3 regions of the Curtobacterium sp. MCPF17_011 genome follow, and region 1 is predicted to be linked to each of the others. Evidence: predicted binding sites of a transcription regulator. Region 1 holds the regulator's gene; each other region holds the start of a gene.
The links. Region 1 encodes HrcA, which represses chaperone genes, less so after heat shock. Its sites were predicted from a motif close to TTNGCACTCGNNNNNNNCGAGTGCNAA; they were not measured.

Region 2: a site for HrcA is predicted at 3,144-3,170, ahead of groES (co-chaperone GroES). Genes of this name have one in related genera too.
Region 3: a site for HrcA is predicted at 1,296-1,322, ahead of DEJ25_RS15725 (Hsp20/alpha crystallin family protein). Genes of this name have one in related genera too.

Annotation. Positions count from the first base shown of each region.
Region 1 covers NZ_QKSK01000009.1:14,016-18,910, reverse strand. Annotated here, with positions in the region: gene hemW (radical SAM family heme chaperone HemW) at 1-835, shown strand, start outside; gene DEJ25_RS17055 (DUF4870 domain-containing protein) at 860-1,375, opposite strand; gene hrcA (heat-inducible transcriptional repressor HrcA) at 1,495-2,517, shown strand; gene dnaJ (molecular chaperone DnaJ) at 2,567-3,679, shown strand; gene DEJ25_RS12140 (16S rRNA (uracil(1498)-N(3))-methyltransferase) at 3,679-4,443, shown strand; gene DEJ25_RS12135 (histidine triad nucleotide-binding protein) at 4,520-4,873, shown strand; gene DEJ25_RS12130 (PhoH family protein) at 4,863-4,895, shown strand, end outside.
Region 2 covers NZ_QKSK01000001.1:141,344-146,238, reverse strand. Annotated here, with positions in the region: gene rimI (ribosomal protein S18-alanine N-acetyltransferase) at 1-132, shown strand, start outside; gene tsaD (tRNA (adenosine(37)-N6)-threonylcarbamoyltransferase complex transferase subunit TsaD) at 119-1,174, shown strand; gene DEJ25_RS00680 (DUF4190 domain-containing protein) at 1,253-1,822, shown strand; gene DEJ25_RS00675 (SAM-dependent methyltransferase) at 1,902-3,104, opposite strand; gene groES (co-chaperone GroES) at 3,265-3,561, shown strand; gene rarD (EamA family transporter RarD) at 3,671-4,633, shown strand.
Region 3 covers NZ_QKSK01000017.1:25,690-30,584, reverse strand. Annotated here, with positions in the region: gene DEJ25_RS15735 (globin) at 1-360, shown strand, start outside; gene DEJ25_RS15730 (hypothetical protein) at 522-1,223, opposite strand; gene DEJ25_RS15725 (Hsp20/alpha crystallin family protein) at 1,387-1,833, shown strand; gene DEJ25_RS15720 (hypothetical protein) at 1,939-2,220, shown strand; gene DEJ25_RS15715 (acyl-CoA thioesterase) at 2,292-3,149, shown strand; gene DEJ25_RS15710 (thioesterase family protein) at 3,309-3,791, opposite strand; gene ettA (energy-dependent translational throttle protein EttA) at 3,797-4,895, opposite strand, start outside.

The DNA.
Region 1 (4,895 bases):
CAACCCGGACTCCGTCGACGCCGAGTCGATCGCGACGCTGCAGCGCGCCGGCTTCACCCGGATGAGCTACGGCATGCAGTCGGCGGTGCCGCACGTGCTGGCGACCCTGGACCGCACGCACGACCCCGAGCGGGTGCCGGTGGTCGTCGACCTCGCGAAGCAGCAGGGTCTCGACGTCAGCCTGGACCTCATCTACTCGACGCCGGGGGAGTCGCTCGACGACTGGCGCACCTCGCTCGACGCGGCGATCGCCTGCGCTCCGGACCACGTGTCCGCCTACTCGCTCATCGTCGAGGACGGGACCGCGATGGGCCGTGCCGTGTCCCGCGGGGAGTTGCCCGCCCCGGACGACGACCTGGCGGCGGACATGTACGAGCTCGCCGACCAGGTGCTCCGTGACGCCGGCTACGACTGGTACGAGGTCTCGAACTGGTCGCGCGGCGCCGGACACGCCAGTCGGCACAACCTGTCCTACTGGAAGGGCCACGACTGGTGGGGCATCGGCCCGGGCGCGCACTCCGCCGTCGCCGGCACCCGCTGGTGGAACGTCAAGCACCCGGCCGCCTACGCGAACAAGGTGCTGCAGGACGTGTCCCCGGCCGCCGGGCGCGAGACCCTGGACGACGAGACGCGCTACGTCGAGCGGGTCCTGCTCGCCGCGCGGGTCCGCGGCGAGCTGCGGATCGACGAGCTCCGCCGGGAGGCCCGTGGCCGCGTCGCCGGCCTCATCGCCCGTGGTCTCGTGGACGGCCGGGCAGCGCTCGGCGGGACGCTGGAACTGACCCTGCCGGGACGGCTGCTCGCCGACGCCGTGGTCCGCGACCTGCTCGACTGACCGGTCGGTCCCGGTACGTGCTCGCTACTGCTTGATGAACTCGATGGTGAGCGGGTACCGGTAGAACTGCCCCTGGTTCGCAGCGAGGGCGGCCAGGATGCCGAACACGATCGACACGATCCCGGTGGCCGTGATCACGAGGAACCCGATGCCGAGCACCGACGTCAGGATGCCGGCGAAGTAGGCGATGGCCATCGTGATGTGGAAGTTCAGTGCCGCCCGGGTGTGCTCCCGGACGAAGTTGCCGCGGTCCCGCAGGACGAAGTAGGCGATGACCGGCACCAGGACGTTCGAGAAGATCCCGCCGACGTGCGTCAGGGTCGCCCAGAGGCGCTGGTCCTCGGGGGTCATCGGCTGCGGGGGCCGGTAGCCGGACGGGTACTGCTGCCCGGGCTGCTGCCCGCCGCCGTACTGCCCACCGGGGTACTGCCCGCCGGGGTACTGCCCGCCGGGGTACTGGCCGCCGGGGTACTGCCCGCCGGGCTGCTTCCCGCCCGGGTACTGGTCGCCCGGGCCGCCGGGTCCGTGTCCGTCGCTCATGCCCGCAGCGTACCGAGCGACCGGTGGAGAAGTCCCGTCTCGTCGGCGGTCGGGCGTAGGATCAGCACTCGGCATGCGAGAGTGCCAGCCGGACGGATCGACACGAGCGGAGGGAACCGATGGTCAGCGAACGGAGCCTCGAGGTCCTCAAGGCGATCGTGCGCGACTACGTCGCCTCCCGCGAACCCGTCGGCTCGAAGACCATCGTCGAGCGCCACGCCTTCGGGGTCAGCGCCGCAACGATCCGCAACGACATGGCTCAGCTCGAGGACGAGCAGCTCATCATCGCCCCGCACACCTCCTCCGGCCGTGTGCCCACGGACAAGGGGTACCGGGTGTTCGTCGACCACCTGGCGGCGGCGCGTCCGCTCTCCGGCGCGCAGCGGCAGGCGATCGAGACCTTCCTCGGCGCCTCGAACGACCTCGACGACGTCCTCACCCGCACCGTCCGGCTGCTCAGCCAGTTGACGAACCAGGTCGCGCTCGTGCAGTACCCGACGATGGGCCACGCGCGTGTCCAGCACGTCGAACTCGTCCGCCTCGCGGACAACCGGTTGATGGTGGTCCTCATCACCGACACCGCCCGGGTCGAGCAGCGCGTCATCGAGACGGACGTCCCGTTCGACGAGTCCGCGCTCTCCGAACTCCGCACCCTCGTCAACGGCGCGACCGTGGGCCTGCTGCTGCAGGACGCTCCGCCGGCGCTCCGTGAGATCCCCGGCCAGCTCCGGCCCGCGGTCCAGCCGCTCGCCGGCGTCGTGGTCGCGAGCCTGGTCGAGCAGGTCGCCGCCAACCGGCAGGACCGCCTGCTGATGGCGGGTGCCGCGAACCTGGCGAAGAGCGAGCAGGACTTCTCCGGCGGACTCTTCCCCGTGCTCGAGGCGATCGAGGAACAGGTCACCCTGCTCCGGTTGTTCGGCGAGATGCAGGTCGACGACATCGCCGTGGCAGCGAGCATCGGACGTGAGAACGCCGAGTACGGTCTCGACGCCACGAGCATCGTCGCCGGCGGCTACCTGGCCGCCCGCGGTGAGATCGCCCGACTGGGCGTCCTCGGTCCGACCAGGATGGACTACGGCACGAACATGGCCGCGGTCCGTGCGGTCGCCCGCTACCTGTCCCGGCTGCTCGGCGAGAACTGACCCGCCGGACACCCCCACCCCGTCCACCCACGCACCCCCTGAGGAACACTTGGCAGACCACTACGACGTCCTCGGCGTCCCGCGCGACGCCTCCGACGCCGACATCAAGAAGGCGTACCGGCGGCTTGCTCGCGAACTGCACCCGGACGTGAACCCGAGCCCCGACGCCGCTGAGCGCTTCAAGGACGTCACCCACGCGTACGACGTCCTCAGCGACCCGGAACAGCGCCGTCGCTTCGATGCCGGCCCCCAGGACGGCGGGTTCGGTGCCGCCGCCGGCGGCTTCAGCGACATCTTCGACGCCTTCTTCGGCGGGGGTGGTGGCGGTGGCGGCCGTGGGACCGGTCCGCGCAGCCGTGCCGAGCGCGGCGGCGACGCCCTGCTCCGGCTCGAGGTGGACCTGGACGAGGTCGTCTTCGGCACGCACAAGGACCTCGAGGTCGACACCGCCGTGCTCTGCGACACGTGCGGTGGCTCCTGTTGCGCGCCCGGCACGAGCCCGCAGACGTGCGACATCTGCGGCGGGACCGGCCACATCCAGCGCCAGGTCCGCTCGCTCCTCGGCAACGTCGTGACGAGCGCTCCGTGTGGCACCTGCCGCGGCTACGGCACCGTCATCCCGAACCCGTGCCCCACCTGTCAGGGTCAGGGCCGCGTCCGGGCCCGTCGCACCGTTCCGGTGGACGTGCCTGCCGGCGTCGACTCGGGCCTCCGCCTGCAGATGCCCGGCCAGGGCGAGGTCGGCCCGGCCGGTGGACCCGCCGGTGACCTGTACCTCGAGGTGCGCGTCCGCCACCACGACGTCTTCAGCCGTGACGGAGACGACCTCCTCGCGACGCTCGAGGTCCCGATGACCGACGCCATCCTCGGTGCGACGACCACGATCGACGGCCTGGACGGTCCGGTCGAGCTCGAGCTCCGTCCGGGCGTGCAGAGCGCCGACGTACTGGTCATCAAGGACCGCGGCGTCACGAAGCTCCGCGGTTCCGGCCGCGGTGACCTCAAGGTCGGCATCCAGGTCGTCACCCCGAGCAAGCTCTCGCACAAGGAGCGGCAGCTGGTCGAACAGCTCGCGAAGTCCCACAAGGCCGGTGCCCCGCAGCTGTCCCGCTTCCAGCAGGGCATGTTCGGGAAGCTCCGCGACCGGTTCTTCAACTTCTGATGGCCTCGCTCTACCTCGTCGACACGCTCGACGACGTCGCGGTGGGCGGCCAGGTGCCGCTCGAGGGTGCCGAGGGGCGCCACGCCGTGACGGTGTCGCGTGTCCGGGTCGGGGAGGAGCTCCGGATCTCGGACGGCCGCGGCACCGTGGTCGCCGGGACGGTCGCGTCGGTCGGCAAGGACTCGCTCCTGCTCACCGTCGCGACCGTCGGCGTCGAACCGGCTCCGCGTCCGTCCCTGACCCTCGTGCAGGCGCTCGCCAAGGGCGGCCGCGACGAGATGGCCGTGCAGGCCGCGACCGAGATCGGTGTCGACCGGGTGGTGCCGTGGGCAGCCGCGCGCAGCGTCTCGCGCTGGGACGGCCCGAAGGTCGAGAAGGGCCGCGCCCGGTGGGCGGCCATCGCGCACGAGGCAGCGAAACAGGCGGTGCGCTCGCGCGTCCCCGACGTGGTCGCGCCGGTGACGACGGCGCAGCTCGCCGGCGGCGCAGGAGCGGCAGCACCGGCGGACGGCCAGGAGGCCCGCCGGCAGCTGGTCCTGCTCGAACCGACCGCCTCGGTGCGCCTCGCCACCTGGGAGCCGCCGGCTGACGTCGACGAGATCGCCCTGGTCGTCGGGCCGGAGGGTGGGATCGAGCCGTCGGAGCTCGAGCGTCTGGAGTCGGCCGGCGCGGTGCGGGTCCGACTCGGCGGCACCGTGCTGCGGACCTCCACCGCCGGGCCGGCGGCCCTGGCCGTCCTGCAGTCGCGGCTCGGACGCTGGTGAGTCCGTACGGCGTGGATCGGAGCACCGGAGACATCGGGAAGGCGCGGCGTCGGTCGCGCGTTCTACGATGGTGCCCATGACCAGCACCGAGCCCAGCGTCTTCACGAAGATCGTCACGCGCGATATCCCGGCGACCATCGTCGCCGAGGACGACCGCGTCATCGCCTTCGAGGACAACGCGCCCAAGGCACCCGTGCACGTGCTCGTCGTCCCGAAGACCCAGGCGTACGCGAACGTGGGCGAGCTCGCGGCCGCCGACCCCGACCTGCTCGCGCACGTCGTCACGACGGCGCAGCGCATCGCCGACGAACGCGCCGGCGGACAGTTCCGACTCGTGTTCAACACCGGCGAAGCCGCCGGCCAGACCGTGTTCCACGTGCACGCGCACGTACTCGCAGGAGACCTGCAGGAAGGCACCCTTGCCAGCTGACGAACCAGCCACCACCGAGCCG
Region 2 (4,895 bases), on a different contig from region 1:
CACATCGCAACCCGGCCGCGGTACTACCAGCCCGACGGGGTCGACGCGTGGGTGATGCGTGCAGCACTGGAGCCCGCGACCCGGTCCGCCCCGGGCCCGATCGGACAGGAGGCGCTCGATGAGCGCGACTGAACCCCTGGTGCTCGGCATCGAGACGAGCTGCGACGAGACCGGCGTCGGCATCGTCCGCGGCACCACCCTGCTCGCGAACGTCATCGCGTCGAGCATGGACGAGCACGCCCGCTACGGCGGAGTCGTCCCCGAGGTCGCCGCACGGGCGCACCTCGAGGCGATGACCCCGACCCTGCAGCAGGCACTCGAACAGGCCGGTGTCACCCTCGACGAGCTCGACGCCGTCGCCGTGACGGCGGGTCCGGGGCTCGCCGGTGCCCTGATGGTCGGGGTCGGCGCCGCGAAGGCGCTCGCCGTGGCGACCGGCAAGCCGCTGTACGGCGTGAACCACCTGGTCGGTCACGTGGGCGCGGACGTCCTGCGACCGGACGGATCCGAGATCGACCTGCCGACCGTGGCCCTGCTGGTCTCCGGCGGGCACACGTCGCTGCTCCTCGTGCGGGACCTGGTCGGAGACGTCGAGCTCCTCGGCGAGACCATCGACGACGCGGCGGGCGAGGCGTTCGACAAGGTCGCCCGACTCCTCGGGCTGCCCTACCCCGGCGGACCGCAGATCGACCGGGCCGCGGCGGACGGCGACCCCACCGCGATCCGGTTCCCGCGCGGCCTGACGCTGCCGAAGGACATGGCGGCGCACCGGTACGACTTCTCGTTCTCCGGGCTGAAGACCGCCGTCGCCCGCTGGGTCGAGCGCTGCCGTGACGAGGGCCGCGAGGTCCCCGTGGCCGACGTCGCCGCGAGCTTCCGGGAGGCCGTGGTCGACGTCCTGCTGACCAAGGCCCTGAACGCCTGCCGGGACACCGGCGTCGACCGGCTGCTGCTGGGCGGCGGGGTGGTCGCGAACGCCCGGCTGCGGCAGGTCGCCGAGGAACGGTGCGCTGCCGCCGGTGTCGCGCTGCGCATCCCGCCGTTCGACCTGTGCACGGACAACGGCGCGATGATCGCGGCCGTCGGGGCACGGCTCGTCGCCGAGGGGCACGCGCCGAGTGCCCTGGGCATCGCGGCGGACTCCACCCTGCCGGTGACGACCGTCCAGGTCTGAGCCCGACGCCCGGGTCCCTCCGGGCGCCGTGTGGGAGGATCGGGGACGGCGGTCGAGCGGCCGTCAGGAGGGTGCAACGTGTCCGATCTGAACGACCGATCGAAGCCGGACGAGACGCCCCGGCAGGGGCAGCAGTACCCGTCCGGGCAGCAGAGCCAGGGGTGGCAGCAGCCGGGGCAGTACGGCCAGCCGGGGCAGTACGGCCGGTCGCAGCAGTACGGCCAGTACGGTGCCGCTCAGCAGAACCCGTACGCCCAGCAGGACCCGTACGCCGCTCCGCAGTACGGCAACCCCGGGGTGCACGACCCCTACCGGGCCAGCACGCACAACCCGTACGCCCCGCAGAGGACGAGCACCCTCGCGATCCTGTCGATCGTCTTCGCGTTCGGCGGCCTGGTCTTCCCGCTGCTGGTGATCCTCACGAGCCCGGTCGGCGCGATCCTGGGGCACGTCGCCCTCGGCCGTATCAAGCAGACGGGGGAGCAGGGCCGCGGCCTGGCACTCGCCGGCATCATCGGCGGCTGGATCCTGACCGCGCTCTTCGTCCTGATCGTCATCGCGATCATCGCCATCGCCTCATCGATCCCCCAGACGGGCGGCACCGGCTGGGACGGCTCCGGCGGCGGTACCGGCGCCGTCGTCGCCTGACCTCGGGGCTCGCGCGACGACCCGTGGGCTGCGCCCGACCCCGTCGGCTGAGCCCGACCCCGCGTGCTGCGCCCTCTGCTCAGCCGGCCACGTCGGTGAGCCGTTCGCACAGGACGGCAGTGTGTCGTCCCTCCAGTCGGGTGAGCACCAGCGTCACGCTCCCACGGCCCCGCAGACGCAACCGCTTGCGGAACTCGGCCGGGTCCACGTCGACCCCGCGCTTCTTGATCTCCACGGTGCCGATGTCGTCCGCGGCCAGACGCGCAGCCAGGCGCTTGACGTCGAGCGGCATGGTGTCGAGCACCCGGAACCCCTGCGCGAACGGCGTGACGAGGGCCCGGTCGGACGTGATGTACGCGATGCCCTCGGAGAGCATCCGGCCGTTGATCGAGCGTGCGAGGTCCCCGATCAGCCGTGCGCGGATCACGGCGCCGTCCGGCTCGTACAGGTAGGCACCGAGCGCGCCGACCTCGACGTCCTCGGCATCGGCTGCGCCCGTCAGTTCCGCGATGCCGTGCGGGCCGACGACGGTCGCGGCACGGCGGATCCCGGGGCGGGCGAGCGGGCCGAACCACAGGGCGAGTTCGACGACCTCCCGGTCGACGGAGGTCCACTGCGCCTCGGCGGTGTCGGGGATCAGGTCACGGTCGATGCCCGGGCCGAGCTTCACCCCGGTCGGGGTCGTCGTGGCGGCCGCGATCACCGTGTCGAGTGAGGGCGACCAGTCGTCGGGGTCGGCCAGACGGCGGGTGTCCGAGTGCCCGCTCGTGCGGCGGGCCGGGTCCATCCAGACCCCGTCGACGGCGGACAGGTCGAACGAGGCGGCGTCACCGAGCGCGACGCGGGCGTTCGGCCACGGGGCCAGGTTGTGCGTCGCGACGGCCGCCGTCACCTCGTCACGGTCGACCGCGGTGACGTCGAGGTCGAGCGCGGCCATGGCCAACGCGTCACCACCGATCCCGCAGCCGAGGTCCGCGACCCGCTGCAGGCCGGCGGCGGCGAAGCGTCCGGCGTGCTGCGCGGCGACCTGCAGCCGGGTGGCCTGCTCGAGGCCCGCCTCGGTGAAGAGCATGCGGGCGGCGAACTCGCCGAACTTGCCGCGGGCCTTCTGCCGGAGCTTCGCCTGGGTCAGGACGGCCGCCACCAGGGCCGGGTCGTGCCCCTCGGCCCGCAGCCGCGACACCACCCGGACGATCTCGCCGCCGTCGGAGACCGAGGGCGTACGGTCGAGCAGGTCCATCCCGGCCGGGGTCAGCAGCTGGGTGAGTTCGGCGGCGTCCATGCCCTGATCCTCCCAGGCGGCGGACACGACCGTGGAGCACTGGCACTCGGATTGACCGAGTGCCAGTGACGTCCTACAGTTGGGGTTGGCACTCTCCCGAGGGAAGTGCCAACCCGGTTTTCGTCAGTACCGAACACGTACCGAGAAAGAAGAGGTCACCGTGGCCGTCAGCATCAAGCCGCTCGAAGATCGCATCGTCATCCGTCAGGTGGAGGCGGAGCAGACCACCGCGTCCGGTCTGGTCATCCCGGACACCGCGAAGGAGAAGCCCCAGGAGGGCGAGGTCGTCGCCGTGGGCCCCGGTCGTATCGACGACAACGGCAACCGCGTGCCGCTCGACGTCGCCGTCGGCGACAAGGTCATCTACTCGAAGTACGGCGGCACCGAGGTCAAGTACTCGGGCGAGGACCTGCTGGTCCTCTCCGCCCGCGACGTCCTCGCGGTCATCGAGCACTGACACCCGCTCCACGAAACGCCCCGTCGGCCTGGCCGACGGGGCGTTTCGTCGTCCGCCGGGAGGCCCGCCACCAGCACCCGACCTCGGCTCGCCTTCCTAGGATGGTTCCGTGAGTGAACCGAGTCCCACGCGCCCCGCGCGCAGCGAGGCGTCCGTCGGCGTCGTGCAGGCCGTCATCGCCTACGGTCTCTGGGGGTTGATGCCGCTCCTGTTCGCCGCGATGGCACCGGCCGGGCCGTTCGAGATCGTCGCCTGGCGCATCGTCTTCGGCCTCGGGTTCTGTGCGATCGCGATCGCCGTGACGCGGACGTGGCTCCGGACCCGGGCGTTGCTCGCCGACCGCCGCGTGATGGCCGTCCTGGCACTCGCCGCCGTCCTGATCCTGGTGAACTGGACCGTGTACGTCGCCGCGACGACGACCGGGCACACGGTCGAGGCCGCGCTCGGGTACTTCATCAACCCGCTCGTGACGATCGCGCTCGGTGTCGTCCTGCTCCACGAGCGACTCCGGCCGGCACAGTGGGCAGCGGTCGGGATCAGCGTGGTGGCGGTCGTCGTGATCGCGGTCGGCTACGGGCGGGTCCCGTGGATCTCGCTCACCCTGGCCTTCTCGTTCGGGCTGTACGGGCTCGTGAAGAAGCGGGTCGGTGGCACGGTCGACGCGCTCAGCGGACTCACGATCGAGACGATGTGGCTGACGCCGCTCGCGGTGGGGGTGCTCGTCGTCCTGGGCACCACGGGTCTGGCCGGCGGCGTGACCCTCGGCGGCGAGGGCTGGCTGCACACGCTCATCATGATCGGCGCGGGACCGGCGACGGCTGTGCCGCTCCTGCTCTTCGCGTCGTCCGCTCGGCGGCTGACGCTCTCCACGCTCGGGCTGACGCAGTACCTGACGCCGGTGATGCAGCTCGTGGTCGGGGTGACGATCCAGCACGAGGCGATGTCGGGCTCGCGGTGGGTCGGCTTCGCGATCGTGTGGGTCGCGCTCGTGGTGCTCACGGTGGACTCGTTCACGGCGGCGCGGCGTGTGCGACGCACCCCGGTGCCTGAGGTGGCGGACGCCGGGGCGTAGGCGGTCCACCGGGTCTCCCCGGGCCTCCAGTCTGCCGTCTGCCCGAGACGCCCCCGTCTGTGCGAGACGCCGCCGTGTGTGCGAGACGCCGCCGTGTGTGCGAGACGCCGCCGTGTGTGCGAGACGCCGCGACCGCTGCGAGACGCCGCGGAGTCGGCGGTGTTTCGGCGGCATCGCGGCGTCCTCTGGCGACGCCACCGTCTCGCGCGCATGCAGGGACCACCCGGCGCACGCGAACGGCCCCCGGGAGCTGCTGCTCCCG
Region 3 (4,895 bases), on a different contig from region 1:
GACCGCATCGGCGGCGCCCCGACGTTCGACCGTCTGGTACGACGCTTCTACGAGGGAGTGCAGCACGACGAGGTCATCTGGCCGATGTACCCGGCCGACGACCTCGAGGGGGCGATCTGGCGGCTGTCGCAGTTCCTCCAGCAGTACTGGGGTGGACCGTCCATGTACAGCGAACAGCGCGGACACCCCCGCCTGCGGATGCGGCACAACCCGTTCCGCATCACGCCCGAGGCGCGCGAGCACTGGCTCCAGCACATGCACGACGCGGTGGAGTCGCTCGGACTCGCTCCGCTCGACGAGGCCGAGCTCTGGGGGTACCTGGACCGCGCGGCCCACGCGATGACGAACGCGTTCGACTGAGTCGGGGGGGACGTTCGGCATCGTCCGCCGTCCGGTCGCCCCCGCCCAGGCAGGTCAGTCGGGTGACCGCCGGGGTCGGGACTCGGGCCGGGATCGGGGTCGGGCCGGGATCGGGGCCAGGCGTCGCGTGTCGAGGCCGGCCGTCGGCGGTCGAGACCGGGCTAGGAGCTCAGCGTCCAGGCGCGCCGCTTGACGAGCACGTGCCCACGCGAGGTCGTGAGCCGACTCCACGGACCGGTCTCGAACAGGCGCACCGGTTCGGTGCCGAGGAACCCGAGGCTCTCGGCAGCGAATCCCGCGCCGGCAGGCAGGTGCTCGACGCCGGTGATCGGCCGACCCCACACCTCGGAGCGGACGCGTCGGACGATCGACTCCCCCGAGCTCGCCGGCACGGCAGCCGCGACCTCGTCGATCCCCTGCCGCGCCGCGCGGTGCAGGAGCTCCGCGGAGACGTCCGGCAGCGGGGCCCATCCACCGCGGGGCGGCGAGATCGCTGCCCACGTCACGGTGTGGACCTCGAGGGGCAACTCGACCTCGATCGGGGTGGCACGCGTCGGGTCGGCGCTGTCGGCCTGGTCGGCGTCCTGGGCCTCGGCGAGCAGCCGCAGGCGTTCCTGGAACGACCGCAGCGGCACGACGACGTCGATGTGCTCCGGCTGCGTCAGCGCGAAGGTCCGGAGGCCGAGGACGGTCGGCAGCTCGTCGAGCAGACCGAGCGGGTAGAGGATGGCGGTGTAGACCGCCAGGACGCCCGAGTCGGCGATGAGTCGGACCGACCCGTCCTCGATGCGAGCGGCCCGCCCGAGGTAGGTGCGGAGGTCACCGAGCGAGGCGGCGTCGGGAAGGGTGAACGAGCTGCTCATGTCGCCTCCGATCCTAGCCGCGACCGTCCGGAGACCCGCTGGTCGACCTCTCGGCGTCCTCTCGGCGTCCTTTTGGCACTCTCCGGGTTCGAGTGCTAAAACCGGATGCAGTTGAGTCACAGCGACTCAACCGACAACCATCCAGTGAAGGAGTTGATGTCAGATGGCCATGAACTTCGACCCGTTCCGCGAGCTCGACCGTCTCGCCGGGTCCCTCCTCGCCGGAGCAGGAGCGGGCCCACGCTCGATGCCGATGGACCTCTACCGCGCCGGTGACCACTACGTCATGGACGTGGACCTGCCCGGCGTCGATCCGGGCTCGGTCGACATCGACGTCGACGGTTCCGTGCTGACCATCCGGGCTGAACGGACCCTCGGCGCCCCCGACGGTGCACAGTGGCTCACGCGGGAGCGGCAGCCCGGTTCGTTCGTCCGGCAGCTCACGCTCGGCGACGGCCTGGACGTCGAACGGATCGCCGCGCACTACGACAACGGCGTGCTCAGCGTGACGATCCCCGTCCAGGAGTCGTCGAAGCCGCGCAAGATCGCCATCAGCACGGGTGACAGCACCGGGGCACTCGCCGTCGAACGCGCCGCGTCGAGCAGCTGACGCACCAGCCAGTCAACCGTGGGGTCGGTCCCATGCGGACCAACCCCACGGTCGACTCCCCGACACCCCTCACCCCGCGCTCGCCTGTCGATCCCCCACACGCCCATGCCACATCTGTTCAACGCCCTGTCGTCCGTCCTCGTCGTCGCCGGCCTGTTCGCCGCCCAGAGCCTCCGCCCAGGTCTCGGTCTGCTGCTCTCGCTGGCGGGATCGGTGATCGCCAACCAGCTCGTGTGGATCATCTCGCCGACAGCCTGGTCACACCTCGTCACTCCCTGGCTGGCCAGCGCCAGCGGGACGCTCGTCGCCGTGATCGTATGGAGCGTGCTGAGGACATCCCCGCGCGTCCTCGACCTGCTCGGCGCGACTGCGACCGGAAGCGACTGAGGACACCCCGGTCAGGACCCCTGGACAGCACCTCTGGCACGCGCATGCAGTCTTCGTAGACTGATGGCGTGATCCGCGAACCCGACTTCCTCTCCACGCTGCGTCTCGAGGACACCGGAGCGAGCACCAGGGAGACGATCCTCACCGGAGCGAGTCACTGGTCGCCGGGCGGCCGGATCTTCGGAGGGCAGGTCCTGGCGCAGTGCATCGTCGCCGCGCAGGCCACCATCGAGGGCCGGGACATCCACTCCGTCCACGGCTACTTCCTCCGGCCGGGAGCGATCGACGTCCCGATCACGTTCGGCGTGGAGCGGATCCACGACGGCCGATCGTTCGCCACCCGCCGGGTCCAGGCGTACCAGAACGGCACGCCGATCTTCTCGATGATCGCGTCGTTCCAGACGCCGGACGCCGGAGCCGAACACCAGGACCCGATGCCCCTCGACGTCCCCACGCCGGAGTCCCTGCCCTCCGCAGCCTCCGTGCTGGCGGGCATCGACCACCCGACCGCACAGGCGTGGGCGGAACGATCGATCGACATGCGACACGTCGACGGTCCGGTCTACGTGGACGTACAGGGCGCGCAGGTCGCACACCAGGCGGTCTGGTTCCGCGTCGAGCGTGACATGCCGGACGACCCCGCCCTGCACCGTGCCGTCCTCGCCTACGCGAGCGACCTGTCCCTCCTCGAACCGATCATGCGTCGGCACGGCATGGCCTGGGGCACGCCCGGCGTGAAGCTGGCGAGCCTCGACCACGCCATGTGGTGGCACCGTGACGGTCGCGCCGACGAGTGGGTGCTGTACGCGCAGGAGTCGCCGAGCGCCCAGGGTGGCCGGGGCCTCGCGCTGGGCCGGATGTTCTCCCACGACGGCCGCCTGCTGGCCACCGTCGCCCAGGAGGGCATGATGCGCGTTCCGACCGCCTGACGGAGTGTCGAGCTGACGCTGTGACGCTGTGCCGCAGTGTCAACCTGCGCGCGGACTGGCGTGTCCGGCGGCCCGACGCACTGACGAGCTGACGTGTCCGACGGGCCGAGAACTCGAGAGCCCGAAGAGCCTACCGCCGGCTACACGATCGAGGGATCGTCAGGGTCGCGAGAACGTCACCGGCGGTTCGACGTACTGCTGGCAAGCGGCCCGCTCGACGTCGGTGAGGCGTCGTGGGCGGTTCGTCTCCGCGTCGACGAGCACCAGCGTGGTCGTAGCCCGCGTGTAGAGCTCGGCGGGATCGTGCCCGATCGGCGACCACACCTCGTACGAGATGTCGAGGCTGGCCCCACCCATCCGCCCGATCCAGAGCTGGATGTCGAGCGGCCGACGGAAGTACGGCGTCGATGCGAGGTACTCGAGGCGCTGCGCCGCGATCACCGTCATCGTCCCCGAACCCGGGCGGCCGTCGATCACCGGCTCGGGCGCGGACCCCGACTCATCGATCTCGTCGGGGTCCGGCGCCCAGAACGCCAGCACGCGTGCTTCTTCGAGCAGCCGGAGCATCGCGGAGTTGTTCACGTGCCCGTAGGCGTCGATGTCACTCCACCGGATGCGGATCGGAGCGTGCAGGCGTGCCACCGGGACTAGTCCCGGGTGAGCTTGCGGTACGTCGCGCGGCCGGGCTTCGCAGCGTCGGCTCCGAGGCGCTCGATCTTGTTCTCTTCGTACGCCTCGAAGTTGCCCTCGAACCAGTACCAGATCGGCGTGCCGTCCTCGTTCAGGCCTTCCCAGGCGAGGATGTGCGTCGCGATGCGGTCGAGGAACCACCGGTCGTGGGTGATGACCACGGCGCAACCGGGGTACTCGAGCAGCGCGTTCTCGAGGCTGCCCAGCGTCTCGACGTCCAGGTCGTTCGTCGGCTCGTCGAGGAGCAGCAGGTTGCCGCCCTGCTTGAGCGTCAGCGCCAGGTTCAGACGGTTGCGCTCACCACCGGACAGGATGCCGGCACGCTTCTGCTGGTCCGGGCCCTTGAACCCGAACTGCGACACGTACGCACGAGACGGGATCTCGGTCTTGCCGACCTGGATGTAGTCGAGTCCGTCGGACACGACCTCCCACAGGTTCTTGTTCGGGTCGATGCCACCACGGCTCTGGTCGACGTACGAGATGTCGACGGTGTCGCCGATCTTCAGCGTGCCACCATCGAGCGGCTCGAGGCCGACGATCGTCTTGAAGAGCGTGGTCTTGCCGACACCGTTCGGGCCGATGACGCCGACGATGCCGTTGCGGGGCAGCGTGAACGACAGGTCGCCGATGATGACGCGCTCGCCGAACTGCTTGTGCAGCTTCTCGGCGTCGATGACCTGCGAGCCCAGACGCGGTCCGACGGGGATGACGATCTCCTCGAAGTCGAGCTTGCGCGTGCGCTCGGCCTCCGTGACCATCTCCTCGTAGCGCGCCAGACGCGCCTTTGACTTGGCCTGGCGCCCCTTCGTGTTGCTGCGGACCCAGTCGAGCTCGGACGTCAGTCGCTTGGCGAGCTTGGCGTCCTTCTTGCCCTGGACCTCGAGGCGGGCGCGCTTCTTCTCGAGGTAGGTCGAGTAGTTGCCCTCGTACGGGTAGAGGCGACCGCGGTCGACCTCGGCGATCCACTGGGCGACGTGGTCGAGGAAGTACCGGTCGTGGGTCACGGCCAGGACGGCACCGTGGTACTGCTGCAGGTGCTGCTCGAGCCACTGCACG